Regions from separate parts of the Pseudarthrobacter sp. NIBRBAC000502772 genome, predicted to be linked through region 1. Evidence: riboswitches for the same ligand, from Rfam matches in the RefSeq annotation. Region 1 holds a riboswitch; each other region holds the start of a gene.
The links. A riboswitch is a leader RNA that binds a small molecule or an ion and turns the genes downstream of it on or off. The one in region 1 is predicted to bind S-adenosylmethionine.
Positions count from the first base shown of each region.

Region 1 (3,975 bases):
ATATCCGGCTGTCCGCTGCCGCGGGGCCGGCTGTGGAGGATGCCGTGCAGGACGCCGTGGACCGGTACGGGGCCTTCCTGGGCATCCCGGCCGTCCGTGTGGGCTCCGGGGTTAAGCTGGAAGGACACATATGAGAGGCGCTACACCGTGAACAGCTTGTTTTTCTGGATCATCATTCTGTCGTTCGTAATACCGATGGCGATGCGGATGTACCGGAAATCCGTGAACAAACGGAACCAGGAGCAGAGCTTTTCCGGGCGCTACCCCGAGCAGTTTCCAGGCGGCGGGCAGTACCAGGGCAGCGATCAGTACCCGGGGCCGCAGAACAAGCAGCCCCGTGACGGCTACACGCAGCAGGATTACATGAGTGGCGGCTTCCGGCAGATCATGAGCCCGGAGCCCCTGCCGCCGAGCCAGCCGTTGCCGCCCATGCAGCCGATTCCTTCTGCGGATCAGCAGTTCCCGCCGTACGGCCAGCCGCAACCCAACGGCCAGCCGGTGCCGGAGCAGCGGATGCCGGAGCAGCGCGCGGAAGCACCGCAGCAGCCTGCCGCCCCCGGCATTCCCCTGCCGCCGTCGGGCCCGCAGGGATACCGTGCCCGGAAACTGGCCGAACTCGACCAGCAGTACAGCAACGGCGAGCTGGCCATGGAGGACTACATGAAGCGCCGCTCCGACATCATGAACGGCTAATCCCTTAGTCAGCGCGAGAGGACACTTGAGGCACTGATTCCAGGGCCTCAAGTGTCCTCTCGCGTTTAAGGGCAGGGGCTCAAGTGTCCTCTGTCGCTTAGATGAGGAAGGTGTCTCGGAGCTGAACGCCGAGCTGGCCGATCTCGGTCAGGAAGCCGTCGTGGCCGATCGGGGCCTCAATAACGTGCACGTCCACGTCGCCCGGGAGCGCGTCAGCCAGTTCACGGGACTGGGACGGGAAGTACAGCCGGTCACTGTTCACCGCAGCCACGAAGAACCTGGCGGTGGCCCGGCCCAAGGCCTCGTTCAGCGAGCCCCGCCCGCGGCAGACGTCGTGGCTCATCAGGGCGTCGGTGATGGCGATGTAGCTGTTGGCATCAAAGCGCCGCACCAGCTTCTTGCCCTGGTGGTCCAGGTAGCTTTCCACCTGGTAGCGGCCCCGCTCCCCCAGCGCTGCCGCCTGGAACGGCGATTCGGGGTGCTGGGCCGACCGGCCGAAGCGGCCATGGAATTCCTCGGCGGAGCGGTAGGTGATGTGCGCGATGCGCCGTGCCAGGGCCAGTCCGTCCTCCGGCAGCGGACCGCCGTAGTAGTCGCCGTCGTTAAAATTGCTGTCCTGGCGGATGGCGAGCGTCTGCGCCTGGGCGAATGCGATCTGTTCGGCCGTGCTGGCGGCACCGATCGAGATGACGGCGCACCGCTGAACCCGTTCCGGGTAGGTGACCGCCCATTCCAGGGCCCGCGCGCCGCCCATGGAACCGCCCAGCACGGCGTACCAGCTCGGGATTCCCAGCTGGTCAGCCAGCCTGGCCTCGGCCGCGGTGGTGTCCCGCAGCGTTACCAAAGGGAACCGGGACCCCCACGGCTTGCCGTCCGGGGCAACCGAGGACGGCCCGGTGGAGCCGTAGCAGCCGCCCACGATGTTGATGGAGACCACAAAAAACCTGTCAGTGTCCACCGGCGCACCGGGTCCGGCCAGCTGTTCCCACCAGCCGGGCTCGTCACTGTCGCCGCGGGTCACGTGCGTGCTTCCGGTCAGGGCGTGCTCAATCAGGACGGCGTTGGAGCCGTCCGCGTTGAGGGTTCCCCACGTTTCATAACCGAGGGTGACTTCCGGGAGGTAACCGCCGGCTTCGAGCTCGAGTCCGCCGATGCTGGCGTAACGGACCACCCCGTTTCCGGGTGCTGCAGTACGGGAAATCGTAATCGTCATGGAAGGACCTTTTCTATGCGCTTGCCCACCGTCAATTGACCGGCAGGCCAGGTCCTCACCCGGGGCACCCCACCGCAAAAGAGGGTTGCCGGCCAGCAAGCCGGGGCTGTCGCTGGCACTCATGACCTGCTTTGAGTGTACGAACAGCCCCGGTCTATTGCTAAGCGTGTGACTGGTTATGACTTCGCGGGAGGCCTACTGCGGCTGGCCGGCCGCGTCCTTGCGGGGGGAGATGTTCAGGATGACAAAGGTTCCAGCGGCCTGTCCCGAGCTCAGCAGCGGCCCCGCGAGTCCGCCCTCCCGGCTGGCAATCCTCTGCTCCACGGCATCCTGCATGGGGTTGGAGCGCCGTGCGCCGGTGGCGCTGTCCGGCTCCTGGCCAGCGTGGATCTGGCGGGTTTCTAAAGACCATCCGTTCGACGTTCAAGGCTCCTTGATGTGGTGTGGCGCTGCTCGGTTGCGTTCAGTGCGGGAAGCCTTGCCTGACGCGAACAGGATTGTGATGGACGTGGTCAGCGGGCCGTTTATTCTCCTGCTTCCCGGCGGAATGTCCACTCGTGACGCATCAGGATTCCGGTAAGGCTACCCTTAGCTGAGAGCCGGATCACAAAGTGCCAAGATGATGGCATGCGCATGGATCACGTCTCTTACGCCTGTGAACAAGATGGCCTCGTTGCCACCACCGAACGTATTTCGTCCGCCCTCGGCGTTGAAGCCGTGAAGGGTGGAGTGCACCCCCGGTTTGGAACCCGGAACATGATTATTCCCCTCGCGGGCCATAAATACCTGGAAGTCGTGGAGGTCCTGAACCACCCGGCATCGGACAAGGCTCCCTTCGGGCAGGCTGTCCGGGCCCGGTCCGAGGCCGGCGGCGGCTGGATGGGCTGGTGCGTCGAAGTGGACGACCTCGCTCCGTTCGAAAACCGCCTGGGCCGCGCCGCCGTCAACGGCAACCGCAAGTTCCCGGACGGCCGCGAGCTGGTCTGGAAGCAGATCGGCATCCTGGGCCTGATCGCGGACCCCCAGGTCCCGTACATGCTCAAGTGGGAGGGTGACCCCGCCCTGCACCCGTCCAACGCCTATGAGAGCAACGTCAAGATGAGCTGCCTGACCATAGCCGGTTCCGCCGAACGCGTGACGGAATGGCTGGGCGAACCTGTCGAGAAGCCGCTGGAGGATGTGGCCGTTGACTGGGTGGCTCCGCATGGAACCCCGGGCATCCTGTCCGTAACCTTCGAAACCGCTACCGGAGCAGTCACCATCTGATTGCACGTTCAATAGCTTCGGCCGCCATCAGCGGGTGCCAATGATGCCACCCACCGATGGTGGCCGAATCCTTTAAGGCCGGACCCGGTTCAGTTCACCTGTGCGGCACGGGAACCACGGCCGCCTTACCCCAGGCCCACAGCCCTGCCAAAGAGGCTGAAGCCAACGAAGGCAACGATGTCCAGCAGCGCGTGTGCGACAACCAGCGGCATCACCCGCTTGGTCTTTGTGTAGAGCCAGGCGAAGACCACGCCCATCACTGCGTTGCCGATGAACGGCCCGAAGCCTTGATAAAGGTGGTAGCTGCCGCGGAGCATCGAGCTGGTGAAGATGGCCAGGGGCATGCTCCAGCCGAACTTGCCGAAGCGGTCCAGGAGGTAGCCCACCACAATGACTTCTTCCACGACGGCGTGCCGCAGCGCTGACAGGATCAGGACGGGAACCGTCCACCAATACGAGTCGAGCGCGCTGGGGATGATGGCGGTGGTGATCCCCAGGGCACGTCCCGCTGCGTAGAGGCCCAGCGACGGGATCCCGATCAGCGCCGCGAGGCCAAAGCCCTGCAGCAGGTCACGGCCCGGCCGGGCGAAGTTGAACCCCAGCTTCCGGAAGGCGGACCAGCCTTGGGGGCTCACTCCGGCGCCGGATTGCCGCTGGTCCGTGAGGAAGTAGATGACCAGCAGCACGGGCACAAGGGCGAAAATGATGTCCAGCAGCTGGTAGGTGAGGTCGAAGTATTCGCGGGGGCTCTGTGACCGGTTCAGCGTGGCCGTACCCTCGGCCAGCGGTGCACGCGTCATCTT
Region 1 is NZ_CP041188.1:1,961,980-1,965,954, reverse strand. Features, by position in the region: gene NIBR502772_RS09125 (winged helix DNA-binding domain-containing protein) at 1-134, shown strand, start outside; gene NIBR502772_RS09120 (hypothetical protein) at 148-693, shown strand; gene NIBR502772_RS09115 (homoserine O-acetyltransferase) at 791-1,906, opposite strand; SAM riboswitch class IV at 1,919-2,033, opposite strand; partial or broken gene NIBR502772_RS09110 (O-acetylhomoserine aminocarboxypropyltransferase) at 2,123-2,296, opposite strand; gene NIBR502772_RS09105 (VOC family protein) at 2,534-3,172, shown strand; gene NIBR502772_RS09100 (CPBP family intramembrane glutamic endopeptidase) at 3,298-3,975, opposite strand, start outside.

Region 2 (3,975 bases), 1.8 Mb from region 1:
CCGGCTTCGCGGCGGCGTGGCCATCGGTGATGCGCCGCTGCTGGATTCGCTGAACTTTGACGGCCTGCAGGACCCCGTCTCAGGTGAACTGATGGGCTCCGCCACGGACGCCGGGAACGCCCGCCTGGGCATCAGCCGCGAGGACCAGGACGCCGTCGCCGCCCTTTCGCACCAGCGGGCGGAGGCCGCCCGGGCGGCCGGCATCCTGGCTGAGGAGATCGCTCCGGTGGAGGTCCCGCAGCGCCGGGGACCCGCCGTCGTGATTGATGCCGACGAAGGCATCCGCGCCGGCACAACCATCGAGACGCTGGCGGCACTGAAGCCCGCCTTCTCCAAGGATCCGGCGGCCACCATCACCGCCGGTTCCGCCTCCCCGCTGTCAGACGGCGCCGCCGCAGTGGTAGTGGCCAGCAAGGCAGCTGCGGAAGCGGCCGGCCTCAGCTGGATCGCGGAAATCGGCAGCCACGGCCAGACCGCCGGACCGGACGGATCCCTGCATTCCCAGCCGTCCCGCGCCATCGAGCGAGCCCTGAAACTCGAAGGGCTGACCATTGACGACGTGGACCTCATTGAGATCAACGAAGCCTTCGCCTCGGTGGTGCTGCAGTCCGCCACGGACCTGGGGATCGACGCGGACAGGATCAACGCCGACGGCGGCGCCATCGCCCTGGGCCACCCGGTGGGCGCCTCGGGGGCCCGTCTGGTCCTGCATCAGGCACTCGCGCTGAACCGGCGCGGCGGCGGGACAGGCGTGGTTGCCTTGTGCGGCGGCGGCGGCCAGGGCGACGCCCTGATCCTCAAAGCCTGACGCCAGGTTCAGGCTCCGGGTCCACGGATGATCAGCGGCACCAGGCGTTCCGCACACGAAACCCGGACCAGTCCCGCCGGCCCCTGAGCCGCCCGGTTGTTCACTCCGGTGTCGTCGCACCAGTCCAGGTTGTACGGGTAAGCGGTGACCCCGGCCTTCCCGGCAGCCACGCCAGCCGGGACGGTGAACACGAAAGTGAAGCCGCCGTCGTCGGACATGGGAGCGAGCTCTTCCAGCACCGCGGTACCGGTCGCATCCTTGACCGTCACCTGGACCTGTGCGTCGGTGCCGTAGCGGGCATCGCAGGTGGTATCCGGGGCGCTGACGGTGATCTTGTCACCGGGTTTGGCTGCGGCAGGCGAGACGTTAAAGTCCGGCGGCATGCAGGGCGGCGGCGCGAAAATGCTCCGGCAGCTTGTCACCCCCACCAGCACCGGCACAGCGCAGAACGTCACAGCCAAAACGCGTGCCCAGGCACCCGTCAGTGAACGCCCCCGAATGTTCCCCATGACCCGATTGTCCCGTCAGCGCCGGCGTTACGGAAGCACGGCGGGATTACGGAAAGACGCATTGGTTACGGAACATGACGTCGGCGGCAGTGCGGCCGGGCGGGCCGGATGTTACGTTTTTGGGGAGTAATGAGAACCGGCGCCAAGCCCTGACTGGCCGGTCGGCAACCCTCCCTTTCGCGGCGGGGTGCCTCAGGTGAATACTCGGCATATCGACCCATTCGAGCTGCAAGCGTGAAAGAAGGAGTTCCGTCGTGTCTGACGCACCCGCCCCTGAAGAGAAACTGTCGTACCGGCTTGTCACCGGGCCGGATGACAGGTCGTTCTGTGAACGGATTTCGACTGCCCTGGCCGAAGGGTATGTCCTGCACGGCAGCCCGGCCGCAACGTCCAACGGCGGCGTTGTGATTGTTGCGCAGGCACTCATCCTCCCGTCAGCCATCGCCACAGCTGATGCCGCCGTCGCCTCCGCCGTGGACGACCTCGATTTCGACGGCGAGGGCCACGCATGAGCTACGCCGGAGACCTCACCCCGCAGCAGGCCTGGGCCAAACTCGAACAGGGCGCCATCCTGGTGGATGTCCGGACCGAAGGCGAATGGGCCCACATCGGCATCCCGGACACGAAGGCCACGGATAACGATCCCCTGTTCATCCCGTGGACGTTCCCGGGTGGCATCCCGAACCGGGATTTCATCACCGACCTGACGCAGCAGGCCCCGGAGGACGACGGCACTGAACTGGTGTTCCTCTGCCGCTCGGGCCAGCGCTCCATCGCCGCCGCCATCGCCGCGACGCAGGCCGGCTTCACCTCCTACAACGTCCTGGAGGGTTTCGAAGGCGAGCCGGACCGCTACGGCGAGCGCACCGTCAACGGTTGGAAGAACCGCGGCCTGCCCACCAACCTGGGAATAGCCAAATGACTTTCAACCCTGACGCCGCCGGCTGGAGCGCCGAGACGCAGGCGGTCCGCGGAGGGCTGGACCGCACCAACTTCCAGGAGACCACCGAACCGGTGTTCCTGAACTCGGGCTTCGTCTACGAGTCCGCTGCCGCCGCCGAGCGCGCCTTCACCGGCGAGGACGAACGCTTCGTCTACTCCCGGTACGGCAACCCGTCCGTGGCCACATTCCAGGAACGCCTCCGCCTGCTTGAGGGCACCGAGGCGTGCTTTGCCACGGCGTCGGGCATGTCAGCTGTGTTCACCGCACTGGGCGCCCTGCTGGCGGCCGGGGACCGGGTGGTTGCCGCGCGCTCGCTGTTCGGCTCCTGCTTTGTGATCCTGAACGAGATCCTGCCGCGCTGGGGCGTGGAAACCGTATTTGTTGACGGCCCGGACTTGGACCAGTGGCGGGACGCCCTGTCGGAGCCCACCACCGCAGTGTTCTTCGAATCGCCGTCCAACCCGATGCAGGAAATCGTGGACATCGCCGCGGTCAGCGAGCTGGCTCACGCCGCCGGAGCCACCGTCGTCGTCGACAATGTCTTTGCCACTCCCCTGCTGCAGCGCTGCGGCCAACTGGGCGCGGACGTGATTGTGTACTCCGGCACGAAGCACATCGACGGCCAGGGACGCGTCCTGGGCGGCGCCATCCTGGGCACCAAGGAATTCATCGACGGCCCGGTCAAGCAGCTCATGCGGCACACGGGCCCGGCTCTCTCCGCGTTCAACGCCTGGGTGCTCACCAAGGGCCTGGAGACCATGGCGCTGCGCGTCAACCACTCCTCCACGTCCGCACTGCGGATCGCCGAATGGCTCGAGCAGCAGCCTGCCGTCAGCTGGGTCAGGTATCCGCTGCTGAAGTCACACCCGCAATACGAGCTCGCCGCCAAGCAGATGAAGGCCGGCGGCACCGTCCTCACGTTGGAACTTGCGACGACGGGTGGCCGCTCGGGCAAGGACGCCGCCTTTGCGCTGCTGGACACCTTGCGGATCATCGACATCTCCAACAACCTGGGCGACGCCAAGTCCCTCATCACCCATCCGGCCACCACCACGCACCGCGCCATGGGTCCCGAGGGCCGCGCAGCCATCGGGCTCAGCGACGGCGTGGTGCGGCTGTCCGTGGGCCTGGAGGACGTGGACGACCTCATCGGCGACCTGGAGCAGGCCCTGAAGCACATCTAGGTCTGGTTGGCCTGGTTCTGATTGGGCTGCTGCGCGATGATGCCTGGATAGTGGCGGCCCTCCCGGTGGCTTCCGGCGCAGTCCATCGCGGGGTGCTTCGAGGAGAGGCGATCCTGGGAGCGTCATTCCCGGCAGAGTTCAGCCAGTACCGCTTGTCCGTTCCCCGGTACCTGCCTCGTCTTCGCCCTGGATCGCGAGCCGGACGGCCACTTCATCCCCGTCGCTGATGCCCGCCGCGTCCCGGACGGCCTTCTTGACGGGCAACAGGTAGGAGCCGCTTTTGCTGTCCGGAAAGACCGAGGTCTGCCAGGTGCAGCCGAAGATTTCCGCCGTGACTCTGACCGAGCCGAAGCCCTTCCGGAACACCGTGGCCTCCTCCCGGAGGTCGTCGGCGACCTCCACCGGGAGCGTCAGGAAGTGCCAGCCGGATTCGTCGGGATAGCGCCACAGTTCGGCCCGGAATGAGTACGACGACGTCACGGCCTGAGTATGGCATGACGCGTTGCCGGACGCATCCCCTGCCGGGGCCGG
Region 2 is NZ_CP041188.1:158,357-162,331, forward strand. Features, by position in the region: gene NIBR502772_RS00815 (acetyl-CoA C-acetyltransferase) at 1-808, shown strand, start outside; gene NIBR502772_RS22665 (hypothetical protein) at 817-1,317, opposite strand; SAM riboswitch class IV at 1,443-1,558, shown strand; gene NIBR502772_RS00825 (DUF1737 domain-containing protein) at 1,572-1,829, shown strand; gene NIBR502772_RS00830 (rhodanese-like domain-containing protein) at 1,826-2,239, shown strand; gene NIBR502772_RS00835 (O-succinylhomoserine sulfhydrylase) at 2,236-3,444, shown strand; gene NIBR502772_RS00840 (DUF1905 domain-containing protein) at 3,583-3,924, opposite strand.
Region 2: it holds a riboswitch for S-adenosylmethionine, as region 1 does, so the genes downstream of both, NIBR502772_RS00825 (DUF1737 domain-containing protein) here and NIBR502772_RS09115 (homoserine O-acetyltransferase) in region 1, are expected to answer to the same signal.

Region 3 (3,975 bases), 1.6 Mb from region 1:
CTTCACGGCTGACCGGCATCGCGCACCTTCGCGGCCACGAGACGGACCGGTTGGCCGCGCTGGTCACCGAAATCAACCGCCTCGGCGGCGACGCGGAGGAAACCAGCGACGGCCTGGTGATCCGCCCGGCAAAGCTGCACGCCGGCGTCGTCCACAGCTACGCGGACCACAGGATGGCCACCGCCGGTGCCATCCTCGGCCTCGCGGTACCGGGCATCGAAGTCCAGGACATCGCTACCACTGCCAAGACCATGCCGGAATTCCCGCAGATGTGGGCCGACATGCTGGCCCAGGGCGCTGCTGCCGACAAGCGCGCGGAAGGTCCCACCGGTGGCACGCAGCACTGATTCCTGGGACGAGTCCGACGTCCGGATCCGGCCCAGCAAAAAGGGCTCCCGGCCGCGCACGAAGGACCGCCCCAGCCACGACGACGCCGTCACGGGCCGCATCATCACCGTGGACCGCGGCCGGTACACCGCCGTCGTCGGCGAAGACTCGGGCGACGAGCGGATCATCATCGCAGCCAGGGCCCGCGAACTCCGCCGCTCCCCCGTGGTTGCCGGCGACTTCGTCTCCCTCGTTGGAGATGTCTCCGGGGAGCCTGACACGCTGGCCCGCCTCGTCCGGATCCAGGACCGCAGGACCCTGCTGCGCCGCAGCGCCGATGACACTGATCCGATCGAGCGTGCGGTGGTGGCCAACGCAGATCAGCTGGTGGTGGTGGTGGCCGCCGCAAACCCGGAGCCGCGCACAGGCTTCATCGACCGCGCCCTGGTTGCCGCTTACGACGCCGGCATTGAGCCGCTGCTGCTCGTCACCAAGGCGGACGTCAAGGATCCGGCGGAACTGCTGTCCAACTACGAGCACCTGGACTTCCCGGTGATCATCAGCCGCACGTCGGACTCCGAAGCATCAGGTATCGATGCCCGCTCCGACGACGGCCTCTCGGCCCGCCTGGACAGTGACGCAGTTTCGCAGCTCCGCGCGTACCTCGAAGGCAAGGTCTCGGTGATGCTGGGTCATTCCGGCGTCGGCAAGTCCACCATGGTCAATGCACTCACCGGAGCCGAACGGGCCACCGGTGGTGTGAACGCGGTGACCGGCCGCGGCCGCCACACGTCGTCGTCGGCCCTTGCCCTGAAGCTGACCGGAGCTCCCACCGGAAGCTGGATCATCGACACCCCTGGCATCCGTTCGTTCGGCCTTGCCCATGTGGACCCTGACCGGATCCTGCGGTCCTTCCCGGACCTGGAGCCGGGTACGGATGCCTGCGAGCGTGGCTGCAAGCACAACACCGCTGCCGTCAACTGCGGGGTGGATGCCTGGGTGTCCGCCGGCCACGCGGGCCCCACAGGCCCGGCCCGGCTCGCGTCCCTGCGACGGCTGCTGGGCACGGATCCCCGCCTGGTGGGCCAGGAAACCAAGGAACTGGGCAGCATCGGCTAGACGGAACGCCGATGTCCCCAACACTGCGGCCCTGAGACGGTAGTTTGGAACCATGATCCAACCCGCTTCGAGCTACAACGATGACTTGCGCCTTGCCCATGTGCTGGCAGATTCCGTGGATGACCAGACCATGAGCCGCTTCAAGGCACTGGACCTCCGCATCGAGACCAAGCCGGACCTGACGCCGGTAACGGACGCGGACAAGTCCGCGGAGGAAGCCATCCGCGGCCAGCTGTCCCGCTCGCGTCCGCGCGACGCCGTGCTGGGCGAGGAATTCGGCAGTTCGGGCCATGGCTCCCGCCGCTGGATCATTGATCCCATCGACGGCACCAAGAACTTTGTCCGCGGCGTCCCGGTCTGGGCCACCCTGATCGCCCTCGTGGACGAAGGCGAACCCGTGGTGGGAGTGGTCAGCGCGCCCGCGCTGGGCAAACGCTGGTGGGCCGCCAAGGGTTCCGGCGCGTACATGGGCAAGTCCCTTGCCGCCGCAACGCGGCTCCGCGTCTCGGACGTCTCCAAACTTTCGGATGCCTCCCTGTCCTACTCCAGCCTGGGCGGCTGGAAGGAACGCGGCAACCTGGATGAGTTCCTGGGCCTGACCGAGGACGTGTGGCGCACGCGCGCCTACGGCGATTTCTGGTCCTACTGCATGGTGGCCGAAGGTTCCGTGGACATCGCCTGCGAGCCCGAACTGAACCTGTACGACATGGCTGCCCTGGTGCCCATCGTGGTGGAAGCCGGCGGCCGCTTCACCTCCTTGGAGGGACAGGACGGGCCGTTCGGCGGCAATGCCCTGGCCACGAACTCCATCCTGCACTCAGAGGTGCTCAAGCGTCTGAACCCGAATCTGGACGATCTCCTCTAGGCGCTTTCTTCGAATTATCGACGGCGGACGCCTCCTGAAGGGGGCGTCCGCCGTCGTATCTTCGACAAATGAGGCTGCTCCTCAAACGCGCGTAACAAAGTCCTTAACATTGGGCCGGGCTTCCTTTCTGCAGCGGCGGATGTTCTAGGCTTCTTAACAGGTCACGAGTGCCAGCGCTAAACCCCGGTTTGCTGGCCGGCAACCCTCCATTCGCGGTGGGGTGCCCCGGGTGACGACCAGGCCGGTCCGGAATGGACACGGCAAGCGCGGATTCCCGTTACCGGGAGTCCTTTTAGAGTGAGGTCTCCGTGACAACTGCCACCGTCTCCCCCAGCACTGTTTCTCCCAGCAACGCTGGCCCCGCCAAGGCCGCTGCGTTGTTCAGGGATGCCGCCGCCATTGCCGGCCGCCCCCTCTCTGCCGTCACCGGCGCGGAAATCCAGGCACCGCTGATCCAGGGCGGCCACATCCGGTACGCAAACCTGGACTACGGCGCATCCGCTCCCGCCCTCTCCGTGGTGTCGGCCTACCTCAACGAGATCCTGCCGTTCTACGCCAGCGTCCATCGCGGCGCCGGCTACGCATCGCAGATCAGCACTTCCGTCTATGAGAACGCCCGGGACATCGTGCGCGACTTTGTGGGCGGACGCCCGGACGACTCCGTCATCTTCACCCGGAACACCACCGACTCGCTGAACCTGCTGGCGGGTTGCCTGCCGGCGACGGACGGGCGGCCCAATGGCGATGTCCTCTACCTGGACATCGAACACCACGCCAACCTCCTGCCGTGGCAGGGAGTCCCGCACCGCAGCGTCGTCGCCGCGGACACCATCGTGGGGACCCTCGAGGTCCTCCGCGCCGAACTTGAGCAGGGCAACGTCAGCCTCCTCGCGGTCACGGGAGCCTCCAACGTCACCGGCGAGATCCTCCCGATCAAGGCCCTGGCCGCCCTCGCCCATAAGTACGGGGCGCGGATCGTGGTGGACGCCGCGCAGCTGGCACCGCACCGGCGCATCAATATCAGCACCGACGACGTCGACTACCTCGCCTTCTCCGGGCACAAGCTCTACGCGCCCTTCGGCTCCGGCGTCCTGGTGGGCCGCACCGACTGGCTCGACGCCGGCACGCCCCACCTGGCCGGCGGCGGCGCCGTCCGCGAGGCAAGGCTCGACGGCGTCAGCTGGGCCACCGGTCCGGCCCGGCACGAGGGCGGCTCCCCCAACGTCCTCGGCGCGGCCACCCTGGCCCGCGCCACCCAGGTCATCGCATCCCTGGACCACGACCGCTGGCACGCCCACGAGGCGGCCATCAGGTCATTCCTGGTGGAAGGGCTCGGGAGGATCGACGGCGTCACCGTGCACCAGATCTTCTCGGACACGGACGCCGAAACGGGCACCATCGGCGTGGTGAACTTCTCCGTGGCAGGGTACGACGCCGGGCTTGTGGCCGCGTACCTGTCGGCCGAGCATGGCGTTGGCCTCCGGGACGGCCGCTTCTGCGCGCACCCGCTGCTCAAGCGCCTCGGCCTTCCCTCCGGTTCCCTGCGGGCCAGCTTCGGCGTGGGCTCACGGCTGGAGGATGCCCAGCGGCTCCTTGCCGGCCTGGAGCAACTCCGCCGGACCGGCCTGGGCTGGGACTACGTGGTGGACGCGGGCCGCTGGGTT
Region 3 is NZ_CP041188.1:3,557,618-3,561,592, forward strand. Features, by position in the region: gene aroA (3-phosphoshikimate 1-carboxyvinyltransferase) at 1-347, shown strand, start outside; gene rsgA (ribosome small subunit-dependent GTPase A) at 331-1,446, shown strand; gene hisN (histidinol-phosphatase) at 1,499-2,311, shown strand; SAM riboswitch class IV at 2,471-2,584, shown strand; gene NIBR502772_RS16470 (aminotransferase class V-fold PLP-dependent enzyme) at 2,620-3,975, shown strand, end outside.
Region 3: it holds a riboswitch for S-adenosylmethionine, as region 1 does, so the genes downstream of both, NIBR502772_RS16470 (aminotransferase class V-fold PLP-dependent enzyme) here and NIBR502772_RS09115 (homoserine O-acetyltransferase) in region 1, are expected to answer to the same signal.